Regions from separate parts of the Pseudoduganella sp. GCM10020061 genome, predicted to be linked through region 1. Evidence: predicted binding sites of a transcription regulator. Region 1 holds the regulator's gene; each other region holds the start of a gene.
What was found. Region 1 encodes FliA, which starts transcription of late flagellar genes. Its sites were predicted from a motif close to CTAAAGTTTNNNNNNNNNNNGCCGNTA; they were not measured.
Positions count from the first base shown of each region.

Region 1 (4,128 bases):
CAGCATCCAGGAGCAGGCCGGCGAGACAGGATGCACGATCCATGCATATGTCTTGATGACAAATCACATTCACATGCTGCTGACGCCGCCTGACGCAAGGGCCATTGGGACACTGATGAAATCCGTGCTTCAGGAATACACCCAATATTTCAACCTGAAGCATCAGCGGACTGGCAGTCTTTGGGAAGGAAGGTTCCGCTCCTCGCTTGTGCAAACGGAGAACTATTTTCTCGTCTGCCAACGCTACATCGAGCTCAACCCTGTCCGCGCGGGTATCGTTACCAGCCCTGCGGATTACAAATGGTCGAGCTATCGCAGCAACGGAAATGGCGAACCGGATCCGCTGCTCGTCCCGCATGCCATCTATCTCGGCCTCGGCGAAAGTGATGAAGCCCGCCGTGCGAGATATCGCGCCCTGTTCAGCACCGAGATTGGCGAACACGCACTCCAACACATCCGGGATGCCGCTCGCAGCAACGGTGCGCTGGGCTCGACCGCCTTCATCGAGCAGATTCAGCAGCGTACCGGCCGAAAATTGCGATCACATCGGCCGGGCAGGCCCAGGAAAACAGTCCAGAGTTGACTGAAAAATGGGGTCTGTCCCCATTTCGAAAATGGGGTCTGTCCCCATTTTAGGGGGCGGCGAGGATGGTGATGGCGACGCGGCGGTTGCGGGCCCGGCCCGTCGGCGTGGCGTTGGAGGCGACCGGGCGGGTGTCGCCGTAGCCGAGCACGGTCAGGCGCGCAGGGGCGATGCCGGCGTCGGCCAGCAGGCGCACGACGCTGCCGGCGCGCACCGCCGACAGCTCCCAGTTGCTGGCAAAGCGCGGGGTGGCGATCGGCGTGGTGTCGGTGTGGCCTTCCACCTGGATGGCGTGCTTGTCGCTCCGGAGCACGGCGGCGACCTGGCGCAAGGGGTCGAGCGCTTCCAGCTGCAAGGCGGCGTCGCCCTCTTCGAACAGGACGCTGGTGTCGATGTCCACCAGGATGCCCTGCGCGGTCTGCGTGATGCGCACTTTGCCGGCCTTGACCAGCGGGCCGAGCGCGCTGGCGAGGTCGGCGGAGATGCGCGCCAGGCGCTCGCGCTCGCGCCGCGCTGCCTCGGCGCGCTTGCGCTGGATGATGTTGGGGAGCTGGATGACTTGCGGCTCGCCCGCCGTCGTCTGCGTGCCGCTGCCGCCGAACGCGCTGCCGAGCGAGTCGGAGAAGACGCGGTACTTGCCCTCGTTGACCGAGGAGATGGCATACATGACGACGAAGAACGCGAACAGCAGCGTGATGAAGTCGGCGTACGAGATCAGCCAGCGCTCGGTCTGTTCGGGCTCTTCCTGGAAGGGTTTGCGCGCCATGGCGGTGTCACGCCCGCGACAGCAGGCTTTGCACGCGCTCGTCGACGACGCGGCTGTAGTCGCCGCTGGCGAAGTCGTGGAACACGTCGGTGAGGATGTCGTACTGCGTCACGCGTTCGGCGATGATGGCCTTGAGCTTGGCGCCGACGGGATGGAAGAACAGGTTGGCCAGGCCGACGCCGTAGATGGTGGAGACGAATGCGACCGCGATGCCGGCGCCCAGGCGCGATGGCTCGGCCAGGTTTTCCATCACGTTGATCAGGCCGAGCACGGCGCCGAGGATGCCGATGGTGGGCGCGTAGCCGGCGGCCGAGTCCCAGATGCGGGCGCCCTGCCGCTGCGCGAATTCATAGGCGGAGACTTCGGTCTCGAGGATGTTGCGCACGCGGTCGGGCGCGACGCCGTCGATCACCATGCGCAGGCCCTTCTTGATGATGCGGTCGTCGTGCGCTTCCATGAACTGTTCCAGCGAGAGCATGCCGTCGCGGCGCGCGTAGGCGCTCCAGTTCTGGATGTCCTGGGCGAGGCGCTGGCGGCGCGAGACGGGCGGCAGGAACACCCAGCGCAGCATGCGCAGGCCGCGGCGGAAGGTGGCGGCGTCGTTCTGCAGCAGGACGGCGCCGAAGGTGCCGACGACGACGATGGCAAAGGCGGCAGGCTGCACCAGCGATGCGAGCTTGCCGCCTTCGAGGCCGTGGCCGAGCAGCACGCCGGCCAGTGCAAGAAGTATCCCTGTCAGGCTGGCCCAGTCCACGCCTTCTCCCTGAGGGTGGCGCGCAGGCGCGTCACCGCTTGCGTGTGCAGCTGCGACACGCGCGATTCGGAGACGCCCATCACGGCGCCGATTTCCTTGAGGTTCATCTCTTCCTCGTAGTAGAGGCTCATGAGGATCTTTTCGCGTTCCGGCAGCCGGTCGATGGCGTCAATCACGGCCTGGCGGAAGTCGCCTTCCATCAGGGCGCTGAGCGGGTCGGCGTCGTCCACGGCGTAGCGGTCGAGGAAGCTGTCGTTGCCGTCGTCGTCGTGGAAGTCCTCGTAGTACACGAGCTGGTGGCCGCCGCCGTCGGACAGCATCTCCTGGTAGTCGGCGAGCGACATCTTGAGCGCTTTCGCGACTTCCGATTCGGTGGGCGGGTGGCCGAGCTTCTGCTGCAGCGCCGTCATCGCGGTTTCGATCTTGCGCATGTTCTGGCGCATGGAGCGCGGCAGCCAGTCGCTGTTGCGCAGCTCGTCGAGCATCGCGCCGCGGATGCGCAGCACGGCGTAGGTCTCGAACTGGGCGCCGTGCGTCTCTTCATAGCGGGTGATCGCATCGAGCAGGCCGATCATCCCGGCCTGGACCAGGTCGTCCACTTCCACGCTCGGCGGGAGCTTGGCTTTCATGTGATGGGCCAGCCGCTTCACCAGCGGCATGTGCTCCATCAGCAGGTCGTCCTTGTTCGCTTTCCCTTTGGCCGTGTACATGTATCTCTTTTATTATTCGTCGTCGCTCCCGCGCAGGCGGGAGCCCATACTGCGCATCGCAGTACGATTGTAGCTGCGCTGCCTCTTCTCGTTCCGGTTTTCTTCGCCCGCCCCGGCATGGATCCCCGCGTCCGCGAGGATGCCGCGCGAGCGTTAGCGCACGGCGCCGGATGAAGAGAAGCGGCCAGCCAGGCGGCGGAACGCGACCGATGCACCGGCCAGCGGGAACGCATCCACCACCGCGCGCCCGAGGCTCGCTGCGCGGTGCAGGTATTCGTCGGCCGGCACGGAGCCCATCGACGTCAGCTGCACGGCGAGGTATTTGCTTGCCGCCGATGCCATATTATCGTAAACCACCTTGGCCGCAGCCTCGGAGGCGCCGGTGACCAGCAGGCCGAATGGCCGGCGGCCGAGATGCAGGGCCAGGCGCTTGATCAGCGCGTAGCCTGCCTTGATCGATTCGGCGCTGGTGCCGACCTGGATCACGATCTCGGACGACTCCATCGCGCGCACCGGGAAGGCTTCGCCTTCGGCCAGTTCGCCGTCCACCATGACGATGTCGGTCTGCTTGACCAGCACCTCGAAGGTGTTGGCGAGGCGGCGCGATTCGGCCAGCGTGGGCCACTCGCCGCGGCGCGACAGGCGCGCGACGGAAAAGCCCTGCGGGACGCTGCGGATCACCTGGTTCAGGCCGCACTCCTGGCGCGCGACGTTGGCCAGCGTGGGATTGCGGTCGACGCCGAGGCGGCTGGCGATGCCGTAGTCGCGCTGGCAGGCGTCCACCACGAGCACGTCGTTGCCGGCCTGGGACAGCGATGCGGCCAGGTTGACCAGCATGGCGCCCTTGTCGTCTTCGGGCGTGGCGCACAGGAAGGTGACGATGCGCGGCTTGGGGCCGGCCAGCATCCGGCGCAGGCCTTCGGCCTGGTCGAAGTCGAAGTTAGCCAAGCTGCACCTCGCGCAGCGTGCGGTCGGTGGCGGCGGTGCCGGCCTGCGCCATCAGCAGCGGCAGCTCGTCGTCCTGGTAGTCGGTGGCGGTGTCGCGCACGCGCTTGAAGGCGCGCTCGATCAGGAACTCGCGGTCGGCCACGTGCAGGTCTTCCGGCACGCGCTGGCCGGTGGACATGTAGAACATGTTCAGCTTGTGGCGGATCACGACGTCCAGCACGTTGCCGATCGACGCGGCTTCATCCAGCTTGGTCATGATCACGCCGGCCAGGCCGCTGCCCTGGTACGCGCGCACCACTTCGGACAGGGTCTCGGTGGTGGAGGTGGCGTTGAGGCACAGCAGGCGCTTCACGTCGGCGCCGGTATC
Region 1 is NZ_JBHUJS010000003.1:82,902-87,029, forward strand. Features, by position in the region: gene ACFSQR_RS07825 (transposase) at 1-583, shown strand, start outside; gene motD (flagellar motor protein MotD) at 633-1,349, opposite strand; gene ACFSQR_RS07835 (flagellar motor protein) at 1,357-2,103, opposite strand; gene ACFSQR_RS07840 (RNA polymerase sigma factor FliA) at 2,085-2,813, opposite strand; gene ACFSQR_RS07845 (MinD/ParA family protein) at 2,967-3,761, opposite strand; gene flhF (flagellar biosynthesis protein FlhF) at 3,754-4,128, opposite strand, start outside.

Region 2 (4,128 bases), on a different contig from region 1:
AGGCGCGCGACTTCACGTCCATCGTCAAGATCGGGCGCACCCATCTGCAGGATGCGACGCCGCTGACGCTCGGACAGGAGTTTTCCGGCTACGTGGCGCAGCTTGAGTTCGCGGAACAGGCCGTGCGCGCGGCGCTGCCGGGCTTGCTGAACCTGGCGGCGGGCGGCACGGCAGTGGGCACGGGATTGAACGCGCATCCCGACTTCGCGCAGCGCATCGCGGCCGAACTGGCGGCGGCCACCGGCCAGAGCTTCCGCACCGCGCCCAACAAATTCATGGCGCTTGCCGGGCACGACGCCATGGTGGCAGCGCACGGCGCGCTAAAGACGCTGGCCACCGCCCTGACCAAGATCGCCAACGACATCCGCTGGATGGCATCCGGCCCGCGCTCCGGCCTGGGCGAGATCACCATCCCGGAAAACGAACCGGGCAGCTCGATCATGCCGGGCAAGGTCAACCCGACCCAGGCCGAAGCGCTGACCATGCTGTGCTGCCAGGTGTTCGGCAACGACGTGGCCATCACGATGGCGGGCGCATCGGGCAACTTCGAGCTGAATGTGTACAAGCCGGTGATCATCCATAACTTCATGCAGAGCGCACGGCTGCTGGCCGACGGGATGCGCTCGTTCGACAAGCACTGCGCCCGCGGCATCGAGCCGAACCGTGCGCGCATCGGCGAACTGATGCAGAAGTCGCTGATGCTGGTGACGGCGCTCGCGCCGCATATCGGCTACGACCGCGCGGCGCAGATCGCCAAGAAGGCACAGCAGGAGGGGACGACGCTGAAAGAGGCCGCGCTGGCGCTCGGCTATGTGACGGCGGACGAGTTCGACGCCTGGGTAGTGCCGTCGGACATGACCCATCCCGCAGTGCGGAGCTGACGGCCGCCCTGAGCCACGGGCGCTACCTGTACACTGTTAGGTATCGTACATTCATCACCCAAGCTCAGGAATAAAATAAATGCAACAAGTCACATTTGAACTGCGCGGCGAATTCGTCGAGCTGAACCAGCTGCTGAAACTGTCGGGACTATGCGACAGCGGCGGCGCCGGCAAGAACATCGTCGCGAGCGGCGAGGTCAAGGTCGACGGCAAGCGCGAGCTGCGCAAGACCGCCAAGATCCGCGCCGGGCAGGTTGTCCAGCTGGGCGACGTGCGCATCAGGGTGGAGGCTCCATAGCCGAGGCTGCTCTGCAGTAATAGCAGGGCTCGCTTGAGTATGGACAAACCGGCAAAAGTGACATGTCGTAACGTGAATACATGATCAATCCGGTTTGAGGTGCCACCATGGAACGCCAGGACCCACAGCAAGTCACGCAGCAGCGCCTGATCGGCGACCTGCGCCTCGTGATCGAGAATGCCGAAGAGCTGCTCAAGAATACGGACAAGTACACGGGACCCGTGTACCAGACGGCCCGCGCCAAGCTGGCACTGGCGCTGAGCGCGGCGACCGAGGAGCTGGCCAGGTTCGAGGACGCGCAGCTCGCCCAGATGATCGCCCGAACGCGCGAAGCGAACGACCTGCACGCCGACAAGACGGGCGAGGAACGCATCCTGCGGGCCTTCCTCAACTGACCCTGGTTGCTTCGGCAATAAAAAAACCGGCCTGGTGGCCGGTTTTTTATTTGCTGCGGTCCGCTCAGGCGGTGGTATTGACCTTGTTCCCCAGGTGCGAAGGCAGGTTGACCGACGGGGTCGACTTGATCGCCTCGATCATCTGGGTTGCCGCTTCCGACTGGATCTGCTGCGCGCGTTTCTGCACCGCGATCGCTACTTCCTGCTTGTTGCCAGTTTCGGCGATGCTCGTTGCGAGCTTTGCAATTCCTCCGACATCCATGATGTCCTCCCAGTTAGCCTTATCACCTCAGGTAACGGCCGGTTTTAGCCCGACTTTAGGGTTCGCGCGAAAAAAATCTGCGCAGCCGTCCCGTGACGACAGCTAGTACGGCATGCGGAAGCGCGTTCCCCGGTAGTTCATCACGGCGGCGGCCGGCAGCAGCTTTTCCAGTACCAGCCCCGGCGCCACTTCCTCCCCTTCCCGGCGCAGGTCCTTATCCACCAGCAGCAGGCGTTCGGACGGCACCGCCGAGTAGATATATCCGCCCAGCGTCACGCGCGGAATGCCCGCGGATATCGAGGACGGCAGCATGGCGAGCGTGGGCAGCGCGTCGTCGGCGCTGGCTTCCGGCTGCGGCGCCTGGACCTGTGGGGCCTGGGGCTGGGGCGCCGGCTGAACCGGGGATGCTTGCGCCAGCACCGGTGCCCGCTCGGGCGGCGGCGCGACCGGCTTCGGAGCCGGGGCGGTTCCCGGCGCGAGCGGCACCGCGGCCGGCGCAGGCGGCATTGGAGGAACCACAGGCGCTGCGGCCAGCGCCACTGGCTGGGCCGGCTCCTGCCCGCCGAGCGAACGCAGGAACGCTGCAGCCCCGCCGGCAAGCAGCAAGGCGGCGCCCAGCGCGATCCACAGCCTTGGGTTGCGCACCGGTGCGGCGGCGGCGGGCGCCGGGCCGGCGGCATCATGGATGCCGGGCGTGCTGCCCAGCTGGCGTTCGGCTTGCGCTTTCTTCAGCGCTTCGAGGATATAGGACATTACTTTCCGTTCCCGGCGGAGGCGAGGCGCGGTTCGCCCACTCCACCCAATTGATTGAGCCGCATGAAAGTACGCGGGCCCGCCAGCCCGTCGGCGGCCAGCTGCTGCCGCTGCTGGAAGGCGCGCACGGCCTCCTGCAGCGGCGCATCGAACGGCTGGCCGGCATGGCGTCCTGCCGCCACGCCCAACTGGGTGGCAAGCTGGTCGACATCCTCGCCGCGGTCGCCGGGCCTGAGGTGCTCGCGGTAAGGGGCGGCGTAGCGCCACAGCGTCGTGAACCGGCCATCCATGCGCGTCGCCAGCTCGCCGGTGGGGACGGTGTGGCGCCGTCCGCCCATCAGCAGCGTGGCCCGCGCCGCATTGAGCGAGACCAGCACCGCATGCCGCGTACCCTGTCCTTCGCGCAGCGTGACGACGGCGGGCCGGTCGAGCGTCCCGAGTTCGAACAGGCCGCCCTTGCCCTGGTAGCAGCGCAGGCCGTGCCCTGCCGCCGCGCCGCAGCCCTCCTCGCCGGCGGGCAGCGGCGTTCCCCACACCTGCACGAGTTCGCGCAAGGCGGCGTCCATGCCGTCGTGGCTGGCCTGCGCAAGACTGGCGGGCGGCGGTGCAGCCGTGCGCACGGCTGCGGGCGCCGCAACCGCCTCCCGGGGAGCGGCCGGGATGACGTTCCATGCCGCCGCCGCGCCCAGGGCCGCCACCGACAGCGCCGCAGCGGCAGCAAGCGGCCAGCGCAACCTGCGCGGCAAGCCTGCATCGCCCGGATGCGCGAACACCTCACGCGCGGCGCGGCGCAGGATGCCCGGCGTTACCTGGGCACTGTTCTCGACGTACGCGCCGAGCAGCGCGCGGTCGCACAGCAGGTTGATCCGGCGCGGCACGCCGCCCGTCAGCCGGTGCGCCAGCGCCAGCACGCCGGGCGGGAACGGGACCGGCCCCGCGAACCCTGCCACGGCCATCCTGTGCTGCACGTACTGCGCCGTCTCCGCCTGCGTGAGCGGTCCGAGGTGATAGCGCGCGATCACGCGCTGCGCCAGCTGCTCGAGCTCCGGGCGCGCCAGCATGTCGCGCAGCTCCGGCTGCCCGATCAGGATGATCTGCAGGAGCTTGCGTTCGTTGGTCTCCAGGTTGGTCAGGAGGCGCAGTTGTTCCAGCACGCCGGCCGACAGGTTCTGCGCCTCATCGATCACCAGCACGTTGTTCAGGCCCGCCGCGTGGCACTCCAGCAGATAGGCGTTGATCGCATCGACGTACGTCTTGATGCTGCCGCCGGCCGGCGCCGCGATGCGGAACTCGTCGCACACTGCCTCCAGCAGTTCCTCGACCGTCAGCTTCGGATTGAACACGTAGGCCAGCCTGCAATGCGCAGGCACCTGCTCGACGAAGCAGCGGCACACGGTGGTCTTGCCCGCGCCGATCTCGCCCGTCAGCAGGACAAATCCGCCACCGCTGCCCACGCCATACAGCAGGTGGGCCAGCGCCTCGCGGTGGCGTTCGCTCATGAACAGGTAGCGCGGATCGGGCGCGATCGAGAACGGCGCG
Region 2 is NZ_JBHUJS010000002.1:628,624-632,751, forward strand. Features, by position in the region: gene fumC (class II fumarate hydratase) at 1-881, shown strand, start outside; gene ACFSQR_RS06645 (RNA-binding S4 domain-containing protein) at 961-1,179, shown strand; gene ACFSQR_RS06650 (DUF883 family protein) at 1,287-1,574, shown strand; gene ACFSQR_RS06655 (YjfB family protein) at 1,639-1,836, opposite strand; gene ACFSQR_RS06660 (general secretion pathway protein GspB) at 1,939-2,589, opposite strand; gene ACFSQR_RS06665 (AAA family ATPase) at 2,589-4,128, opposite strand, start outside.
Region 2: a site for FliA is predicted at 1,869-1,895, ahead of ACFSQR_RS06655 (YjfB family protein). Genes of this name have one in related genera too.

Region 3 (4,128 bases), on a different contig from region 1:
GGCGGCCCCTGGAGTCGAACTGGGCGCCCATGTCGTCGAAGCTATGGCTGATCTCGTGGCCGATGACCGCGCCAATCGCGCCGTAATTGTGCGCATCCGACGCTTTCGGATCGAAGAACGGCGGCTGCAGGATGGCGGCCGGGAAGTTCAGCGCGTTCTGCATCGGCATGTTGATCGCGTTGACCAGGTGCGGCGGCATTGCCCATTCCTTCGGATCGACCTTCCTGCCGAGCTTGGACAGCTCCTGCGCGTAATGGAATTCCTCGGCGCGCATCGCATTGCCCAGCGCGTCGCCCGGCTTGACCGTCAGGCCCGCGTACGACTTCCACTTGTCCGGGTAGCCCACGCCCACGTACAGGGTCTTGAGCTTGGCCTTGGCTTCGGCGCGGGTGGCAGGCGCCATCCAGTCCAGCTTGTCGACGCGCTTGTCGAAGGCGGCGACAATGTTTTTCACCATCTGCTGGATGCGCGCCTTATTCTCGGCGGGGAAGTAGCGGTCCACGTACAGGTGGCCCACCGCTTCGTCGAGGGCCGCGTTGGTGGCGGACAGGCCGCGCTTCCAGCGCACCGACTGCTGCGGCGTGCCGCGCAGGGCACGGCCGGTGAATTCGAACTTCTGGTCCGACATCGCTTTCGGCAGCGTGGAGGCAAAATGGTTCAGCTGGTGGAAGGCCAGCCAGTCCTTCCAGGTGGAGAGGTCTTCGGAGCCGACCAGTCTGGCCGCGCCGGTCATCGCACCCGGATGCCATACGATGAACTTCTTCTGGCCCGACAGGCGCGCCGCCTTGAACAGCGCGTTCCAGTCCATGCCGGGCGCCTTGGCGGCGAAGTCCTTCAGCGTCCACGGGTTGTTGGACTTCTGGATGTTGGCGGAATCCTCGCGCGTGGCGTGCGATTCGGCCAGCTTGCGCTCCAGCTCCATCACCCTGGCGGCGCGCGCAGCCGCATTGTCGTAGCCGGCCAGCGTGAGCATGGCGGCGATGTGTTCCTGGTACTTGGCGCGCAGGCCCGCCATGCGCTCGCTGGTGTCCACATAGTAGGCGCGGTCAGGCATGCCGAGGCCGCCCTGCAGGATGTACGGGGTATACCGGGTCGGCTCGGTCAGGCCCTGGGCGATCCAGATGCCGAACAGGTTCTCGGTGTAGAAGTTGGTGGCGTTCAGCGGGTCCACGTCGGCGCGCAGCGACTGGCCCAGCGCCTGCGTCAGGCCCTTGCGGTCGCGGATCGCGTCGATCTTCGCCAGGACCGGCTTGATCGGCTCGAGCCCCTTGGCTTCGATCGCCGCTTCGTCCATGAAGGTGGCGTAGAAGTCCGCGACCTTGCGCGCTTCGCCCTTGGCGTTCTTGTCGGCCACCAGGCCTTCGATCATCTGGCGGATGCGGTTATTGGTTTCTTCGGCCAGCTGGCCGCCCGCGCCCCAGGCACTCTTGTCGGCCGGGATCTCGGTGTGCTGCAGCCACTCGTGGTTGGCGAACGCGTAGAAGTCGTCGCCGGGCGCAGGCATCGGATAGCGGGTGGCCTGCTCGGGCGCCGGGGCCGGCGCCTGCACGGCTGCCTGGCCGGCCGCCTGGAGTGGCAGCGAAAGGAACGCGCCGCACAGGGCAGCGCAGAGGGCGGTCTTGATGGGTGCTTGCATTCGATGGGTCCCCTTTTACTTGGTTTGGTTATCCCGGCAGCCCGACACCAGCGGGTCGCGCAGTACCGGCATGGTGCACTCTACCCCTGCCGCCTGCCGTGCGCCGCCAAATTGCGACGAACTGCAAAATGCCAGAATGCAATGCCGAAATCGCATGACAGGATGCGTATTGACGGGGCCCGCTAAAAATATCAAAAAAAATGTTCTCGGAACCCTAAAGTTCCCTAAATGGGCGCCGTAAATGAAGGACACGCGGTAATCCGCACACTTTTTCAGCAGGTGACAGCATGACCTCCCAGGACATCCTCTCGATGTACGAAAAAATCGCAGGCATCACCGCCCAGATGGCGGTCGCGGCGCAAGCCGGGGACTGGGACCGCCTGGCCCTGCTGGAAGGCCAGTGCAAGACCCAGGCCGGTGCTGCCGAGGCAGGTGCCCTTGCGCTGACCGGCGAACTGCGCGCCCGCAAGGTTGCCCTGCTCAAGCAGATCATGGCGAACGACCGCGCCGTCCGCGAAGTGACGGAACCCTGGCATGCACGCCTGGCGGCCACCATGGCTGCCCACTGAGCGGCTAGTTCCCGACAAAAAGAGCGCCCAGGTGGCGCTCTTTGACGTTTACCACCCCCTGTTCAGATCACTTTTCCTGCAGCAGGATGGGCAACTCGCGGGTGTAACCCGGCGCGGCCAGCGCCAGCGTGGTCGCGATGCCGCCCACGGTCGTGTAGCTGCCCTGTGCCGTCCCCTTGACCTGGCGCGATTCGACCACCATGCCGTCGAACGCCAGGCTCAGGACCGGACGCTGAAAGGTCCCCGTAACCGTGACCGGAACAGCGGCAGCGGCGCCCTCCTCCTTCATGGTCCCCGTGCCGGTCAGTTGGCCGTTGCTGCCTTCCTGCAGCTTGAAATCGATGCGGATGACGTTCGGGGCGCTGGTCGTTCCGACCCAGTCGCCGGCCACCGAGCGCAAGGTGTCCTCCAGCGAACGATGGATATCCTGTTCGGTGGGGCCGCCACCGCCGCACGACGCGCTCATCAGCGCGGCCAGCACACCTGCCAACATCGGTTTGCGCATTGCCGTCCCCTCTGTATTGATGACCTGACTTTACCGGAGACTGTTGCCAAGCGCTATCGCTATTCGTATGAATACGCAGGAATGAAAAAAGCGCCCGAAGGCGCTTTTTCTGAATTCGGAAGGCGATCGCCAGGTATCTCCGGGCGTCGCCTCTTGCCGGTTGCTTCTCCGGCGTCCTTCGCACACTGCAGGCTACGGACTGCTTCCGGAAACAGGCGTTTCTTCAACGTCGACCTGGTGTCGCGCCACGCCATCTTTGGTGACTGCGGCAGGTCCTCTGTACCGTTAGCGGTCTGGTTAAGACCGATGAATCAAGTATAGCGCAATTTCCGGATGGCGCGTGGAAGCCGGCAAAAGTTCGTGCGCGGAACTAAACCCAGATCAAGTCTCACGCGAATCCACAGCCTCTGACCCGGCACGGCGTCGCCGGGAGCGCCGCCACCACCATCCGCCACCGCCCAGCGCCAGCATGCCGCCGCCGGCCAGCGCGGCCCACACGGGGGTGCCGCCGGCCTCTTCCCGAGCCGGTCTTGCTGCGGCTGGCTTGCGCGGCTGAACCGGCCGGGCCACAGGCCGGGTTCCCTGCATGTCGATGGCATACTGCAGCGCCTTCACCTTTTCCTCCAGGTCGACGATCTGGGCCGACAACTGGGCGTTCGTATAGTCGAGCGCCTGGCAAGCCAGGTCGGGCGGACGCGGGCGCGGCGGCGGCGCCTTCGCCGGCACGGGTTCCGGCTTGCGCTGCGCTTGCGGCGCTGGCACCGGTGCCGGCGCTGGCGCGGCCACCCGCACGGGAGCCGGCGGTACCGGTTGCAGCCACAGCGTCGCCGGACGGATCGACAGCTTGCCGTTTTCGGCCAGGTCGAGGAACAGGTGCAGGTATGCAGCCTCGACCGGCTTGATCGAGGTGATGTGCAGGAATTGCCGGCCGTCGCGCCGCATCACCGACATGTGCAGCGTGTCGATCACGGGCGAGCGGGCAATGTTGGCCCCGCGGTAGACGTCATCGTGGGCGATATAGGCGCGCACCGCCCCGCCCTCGTCCGGCAGCAGCTCGATGTCCGCCACCAGCTGCTGGCCGACGTGCGACTTGACCACGGGTTCGCCCAGCTCGGCGGCGTTCAGCGTGCAAGGCGCGGACAGCGCCAGCGCTGTCAGGATGGGTAGCAGGCGTGAATGGTGCATATGGGAAACATTTTAGCAAGCATTGCAGGCGCACCGCGAGATTTTTGGGCTGTGCATCGTTAACGCGCTTTCGGCTAAACTCTTTAGCAACACACCGACGAGCAGGAGCCGCATGATGGAGTTCAGGAGCGAGAAGGACAGTTTCGGGCCGATCGACGTGCCGGCGCAGCGCCTGTGGGGCGCGCAGACGCAGCGCTCGCTGGGCCATTTCGCGATTTCCTCCGAGCGCATGC
Region 3 is NZ_JBHUJS010000002.1:624,097-628,224, forward strand. Features, by position in the region: gene ACFSQR_RS06620 (M13 family metallopeptidase) at 1-1,636, opposite strand, end outside; gene ACFSQR_RS06625 (flagellar protein FliT) at 1,924-2,205, shown strand; gene ACFSQR_RS06630 (hypothetical protein) at 2,273-2,710, opposite strand; gene ACFSQR_RS06635 (FimV family protein) at 3,092-3,895, opposite strand; gene fumC (class II fumarate hydratase) at 4,011-4,128, shown strand, end outside.
Region 3: a site for FliA is predicted at 1,851-1,877, ahead of ACFSQR_RS06625 (flagellar protein FliT). Genes of this name have one in related genera too.